DNA from 2 places in the Enterobacter sp. JBIWA008 genome. Region 2 is predicted to be linked to the other one. Evidence: predicted binding sites of a transcription regulator. Region 2 holds the regulator's gene; the other holds the start of a gene.
The links. The regulator Fur, encoded in region 2, represses iron uptake genes when iron is present. The targets are predictions, from matches to a motif close to ATAATAATGAGAACNACTATCAA.
Positions count from the first base shown of each region.

Region 1: a site for Fur is predicted at 1,141-1,163, ahead of sufA (Fe-S cluster assembly scaffold SufA). Genes of this name have one in related genera too.

Region 1 is NZ_CP074149.1:2,122,537-2,125,653, forward strand. Features, by position in the region: gene KGP24_RS10355 (MerR family transcriptional regulator) at 167-895, shown strand; gene sufA (Fe-S cluster assembly scaffold SufA) at 1,203-1,571, shown strand; gene sufB (Fe-S cluster assembly protein SufB) at 1,580-3,070, shown strand; gene sufC (Fe-S cluster assembly ATPase SufC) at 3,080-3,117, shown strand, end outside.
Region 2 is NZ_CP074149.1:1,372,328-1,375,444, forward strand. Features, by position in the region: gene chiP (chitoporin) at 1-973, shown strand, start outside; gene chiQ (ChiQ/YbfN family lipoprotein) at 1,021-1,350, shown strand; gene fur (ferric iron uptake transcriptional regulator) at 1,459-1,905, opposite strand; gene fldA (flavodoxin FldA) at 2,196-2,726, opposite strand; gene ybfE (LexA regulated protein) at 2,882-3,117, opposite strand, start outside.

The sequences.
Region 1 (3,117 bases), 750 kb from region 2:
GACTTAACTGTACGAACGGATAATTTTATACAACAATGTATTAACAGGTGGATTGAAAAGAAGCCCGTTCACTCGTTCTAAATGCGGTCTTAGTTATACAAATGGTGTGTACAATCTGATAAGGTTGGTGTAGTTAGGTATGGAAGTTCTGAGCGTGAGGGAGTTAATGGCCTATTACAGTATCGGCGAAGTGGCCGAACGATGCGGTATCAACCCCGTTACGCTGCGTGCCTGGCAGCGCCGTTATGGATTGTTGAAGCCGCAGCGAAGTGAAGGAGGTCATCGTCAGTTTGACGATGAAGATATCCTGCGTATTGAAGAGATCAAGCGCCTGATGAAAAGCGGCGTCTCGGTCGGAAAAGTCAAAGCCTTGCTGGAAAACAAAGAAGTGTTGACTCCGGGTAACTGGGTCTCGTTCCAGGAAGAGATGATGTCCGTTCTGCGTTACGCCAGCCCGGCAAAGCTGCGCGCCAAAATCGGCGAATTCCGCCGCGATCACGCGATAGACGCGCTGATTGACAATATTATCTCTCCGGTTCGTCAGCGCATGAACCAGGATCAAAACACCGTGCGTCACATGGCTAGCCTGTTTGACGGCGTACTGATCGAATTCGCGGTTGCAAGCCTGTCGGAGTCCCGCAAAAAACCCGGTAAAGACGCACTCCTGATTGGCTGGGAATGTGATGACCGCACCCACCTGTGGCTGGAAGCCGCGCGCTTATCGCAGAAGGGCTGGCACATTGACGTCCTGGCAGAACCTATTGATTCGCCGCGTCCTGAACTGTTCCCTGGGCAAAAAATCTTCGTCTGGTCGGGGAAATCCCCAACGCCTCGACAGCAGGAACAGCTCGACCACTGGCGTGAACAGGGGTTTGCTGTCTCATTTCATCACTGATCGTCAGAGGCCCAGAGGGCCTTTTTTTGTCATTTTCTGAGCAAAAGCTATCTTAAAAATAGGCATTTCCGATGCATATTTTACTTTTCTCTTCCCCGTCATAAATGCCGCGATGAAATGCATTATTAATCAATGCATTGAACAAATACATCCATCCTGACTGCATCCTCTCACAGGGTCTATGCTTAATAAAAGTAGGCAAAAAGGGCGGTTTAGCCGAATGCCCCTGCTGACAGAGGGTTGAAGTGATAATCGTTATCACTAACATGGTGTTATGCCCTGATGGCTTATCAGATGAGGTGGACCTATGGAACTGCATTCAGAAACCTTTAATCCTGCCGATTTTGCCTGGCGCGGTTTAACGCTCACGCCAGCGGCGGCGGCACACATACACGAACTGGTGGCGAAAAAGCCCGAGATCCTCGGCGTACGTTTGGGTGTCAAACAGACCGGCTGCGCGGGCTTCGGTTACGTGCTCGACACCGTCACCGAACCCGAGAAAGATGACCTGGTGTTCGAGACTGACGGCGCGAAACTGTACGTCGCGCTGCAGGCCATGCCGTTTATTGACGGTACCGAAGTGGACTACGTCCGCGAAGGCTTAAACCAGTTATTCAAATTTCATAACCCGAAAGCCCAGAACGAATGCGGCTGCGGCGAAAGCTTTGGGGTATAGGCGGTACTATGTCTCGTAATACTGAAGCAACGAGTGATGTAAATACCTGGAGCGGTGGGCACCTCAACTATAAAGAGGGGTTCTTCACCCAGCTGCAGACCGATGAGCTGGCGAAAGGCATTAACGAAGATGTCGTGCGGGCGATCTCGGCGAAACGCAACGAGCCGGAGTGGATGCTGGAGTTTCGCCTGAGCGCCTTCCGCGCCTGGCTGGAGATGGAAGAGCCGCACTGGCTGAAAGCGCATTACGACAAGCTGAACTATCAGGATTACAGCTACTACTCCGCGCCCTCCTGCGGAAGCTGTGACGATACCTGCGCCTCCCAGCCGGGGGCGGTGCAGCAAACCGGTGCCGAGAACAGCTTCCTCAGCAAAGAGGTGGAAGAAGCCTTTAACCAGCTGGGCGTGCCCGTTCGCGAAGGGAAAGAGGTGGCGGTGGACGCCATTTTCGACTCCGTCTCGGTGGCGACCACCTACCGTGAGAAGCTGGCAGAGCAGGGGATCATTTTCTGCTCCTTCGGCGAAGCGATTCACGATCATCCGGAACTGGTGAAAAAATACATTGGGACCGTGGTGCCCTCTAACGACAACTTCTTTGCGGCGCTCAACGCGGCGGTAGCCTCTGACGGCACCTTTATCTACGTGCCGAAAGGCGTGCGCTGTCCGATGGAGCTTTCCACCTATTTCCGCATCAATGCCGAAAAAACCGGCCAGTTCGAACGCACGATTCTGGTCGCGGATGAAGGCAGCTACGTCAGCTATATCGAAGGGTGCTCCGCCCCGGTTCGCGACAGCTACCAGCTGCACGCGGCGGTGGTGGAGGTCATCATCCACAAAGATGCCGAGGTGAAATACTCCACGGTGCAAAACTGGTTCCCGGGCGACGGCAATACCGGCGGTATCCTGAACTTTGTCACCAAGCGCGCGCTGTGCGAAGGCGAAAACAGCAAGATGTCGTGGACCCAGTCAGAAACCGGCTCCGCCATCACCTGGAAATACCCGAGCTGCATTCTGCGCGGGGATAACTCCATCGGCGAGTTTTACTCGGTGGCGCTGACCAGCGGCCATCAGCAGGCCGATACCGGCACCAAGATGATCCACATTGGTAAAAACACCAAATCGACCATCATCTCGAAAGGGATCTCTGCCGGGCATAGCCAGAACAGCTATCGCGGGCTGGTGAAAATCATGCCGACGGCCACCAATGCGCGAAACTTTACCCAGTGTGACTCGATGCTGATTGGCGCAGACTGCGGGGCGCACACCTTCCCCTACGTCGAGTGCCGTAACAACACGGCCCAGCTTGAGCACGAGGCGACGACGTCGCGGATTGGGGAAGATCAGCTCTTCTACTGCCTGCAGCGCGGGATCAGCGAAGAAGACGCCATCTCAATGATCGTTAACGGCTTCTGTAAGGATGTGTTCTCTGAACTGCCGCTGGAATTTGCCGTTGAAGCCCAGAAACTCCTCGCCATTAGTCTTGAACACAGCGTCGGTTAAGGAAAGCACATGTTACGTATTAAAGATTTACAGGTTAGCGTAGAAGA
Region 2 (3,117 bases):
TGGTTACATTCAGCCAACTGGCCAGACCCTGTTAGCACCGCACTGGAGCTTTATGCCGGGTACCTACCAGGGCGCGGAAGCTGGGGCTAACTTTGACTACGGCGATGCGGGCGCGCTGAGCTTCTCCTATATGTGGACCAACGAGTACAAAGCACCGTGGCACATTGAGATGGACAAGTTCTACCAGGGCGATCGTAAAACGAAAGTGGATTATCTCCACTCTTTAGGTTTGAAATACGACTTTAAAAATGACCTTGTCCTGGAAGCAGCGTTTGGCCAGGCTGAAGGCTATATGGATCAGTACTTTGCTAAAGCATCGTATAAATTTGATATCGCTGGCAGCCCACTCTCTACCAGCTATCAGTTCTATGGCGCACGTGACAAAGCCGATGCGCAAAATAACTTAAGGACTAATGATGAGGTCGCGCTGGCCAACGATTTGTATGACGGCACGGCCTGGCTGCAGGCTTTAACCTTTGGCTACAAAATAGGCCAGGTGGATCTTCGTCTGGAAGGTACCTGGGTTAAAGCAGACGGTAATCAGGGTTTCTTCCTGCAGCGCATGACGCCAACCTATGCTTCATCAAACGGACGTTTAGATATTTGGTGGGATAACCGTTCTGACTTCAACGCCAATGGTGAAAAGGCGGTATTCTTCGGCGCGATGTACGACCTCAAAAACTGGAACCTTGCAGGATGGTCCGTTGGGGCTTCCTACGCTTACGGTTGGGATGCAAAACCAAGCAGTGCACCGATCTACGATCAGAGCCAGCGTCTGAAAGAATCTGCTTACAGCCTGGATGCTGCATATGTGCTGCAGGATGGCCGAGCGAAGGGCACGATGTTCAAGCTGCACTTCACTCAGTATGACAACCATTCCGATCTGCCAAGCTATGGCGGTGGCTACAACAACATCTTCCAGGATGAGCGTGACGTGAAATTCATGGTTATCGCACCATTCACTATCTTCTGATGAACGCGCTGGCGGGTTAACTTCCGCCGGCATGGAGACTGCACATGATGAAAAAAATCGTAATCGTCGCGTTGCTGGCATCAGGGCTGGTGGCGTGTGCTCAGACTCAGGCGCCGAAAGAGGACACCCGTCTGAAGGAGGCGTATAGCGCCTGTATTAATACTGCGGAAGGATCGCCGGAGAAAATTGAAGCCTGTCAGAGCGTGCTGAACGTGCTGAAGAAAGAGAAAGCGCACGAGCAGTTCGCGACGCAGGAGAACATCCGCGTGATGGATTACCAGGCCTGCATTCAGGCGCGTAAAACCGGTAACGATCAGGAAGTGGCGAAGCGTTGCGACCAGATCTGGAAAGAAATTAGAAGCAATAACAGTAAGTAACCCGCTGTTATCATGCCCGGTGGCGCTACGCTTACCGGGCTTTTTTTTGCCTGAAAACAGGCAAAAAAAAGCCAACCTCGCGGCTGGCTCAGAGTATGAAAGCTTGAGTTACTTAGCATCGTGCGCGTGGTCGTCTTCGCGGCAATCGCCTTCAGCGCAGTGACCGTAAAGGTACAGGCTGTGGTTCGTCAGGCGGATGCCATGACGCGCGGCGATTTCACGCTGGCGTGATTCGATTGAATCATCGCTAAATTCAATGACCTTGCCACAGTCGAGGCAGATCAGGTGATCGTGGTGGTGCTGCTGGGTCAGTTCGAAAACGGATTTACCGCCTTCGAAATTATGACGGGTAACAATGCCCGCGTCATCAAACTGGTTCAGCACGCGATAGACGGTAGCCAGCCCAATCTCTTCACCCATGTCGATAAGACGTTTATAAAGGTCTTCCGCACTGACATGGTGATTGTCTGGACCCTGAAGCACTTCAAGGATTTTTAACCGAGGAAGCGTAACTTTCAGGCCAGCCTTCTTTAATGCGGTATTGTTGTCAGTCATGCGGAATCTGTCCTGTTGCTAAACGATTCACTTCTGTAGGAAGTGACAGAAAATGCACCTGGGATAATGCGTCTCATTATAGAACTGCCATGGCTAAATGAAAACTGCAAGTCTCAGGCAAAATATGCTTATAAAAATGGGGTATCACCAACAAACTTGCTCAATGGAAAACCACATTTTATCAGGGAGACATTGTACAGGTCTGGGCGAAAAAGTTAAAAGATTGTAGCGATTAATTTAATCGGTTTGACCTGGGGCATGGGCGCAACCGCAGTTGCGCCGCGATAAAATCAGGCGTTCAGAATATCGTCCAGGTGCAGTTCTTCACGGATCTGCTTGACCCATTTCTCAACGCGCTCGGCGGTCAGCTCTGGCTGACGGTCTTCGTCGATGGCCAGACCTACGAAATGATCGTCATCGGCCAGGCCTTTAGACGCTTCGAAGTGGTAACCGGCGGTCGGCCAGTGGCCTACGATAACCGCGCCATTCGGCTCAATGATATCGCGGATGGTACCCAGCGCGTCACAGAAGTACTCGGCGTAGTCTTCCTGATCGCCACAGCCAAAGAGGGCGACCAGCTTACCGTTGAAGTCCACTTCTTCTAGCGTCGGGAAGAAATCATCCCAGTCGCACTGGGCTTCACCGTAGTACCAGGTTGGGATACCCAGCAGCAGAATGTCATAGCCTTCCAGATCTTCTTTGCTGCTCTTGGCGATGTCATGCACATCAGCAACGTCTTTACCGAGCTGTTTTTGAATGTTTTTTGCGATATTTTCGGTATTGCCGGTATCACTGCCAAAGAAAATGCCGATGATTGCCATGAGTAAAATAACCTCTTGAAACTTAATAGTATGGTGGCGCAATTCGGCCACGGATAAGGGCAATAATAGCAGAACTGGCAACCCTGCGGAAACAGCTATCGCGCAGGACTGCACTCTGTGCTACATGAAAAGGGCGATAAAGGGGATTTTCAGACTTATGCCTGGCTGCGCAACGTCTCAAGCTGGACGAGCAACATCTCTTCAATGAGCTCGCTGCGGCTGATATTTCGCGCGTCAGCCAGCTCGTTCAGCGCATCGACGGCGTCGGCGTTAAGCTTCAGTTCGACACGCTTAAGCCCACGATTTTTATCGCGTTTAAGCTGGTTGCGTTTATTGATACGCAGCTGTTCATCGCGCGAAAGCGGATTCGTCTTGGGTCGTCCCGGGCGAC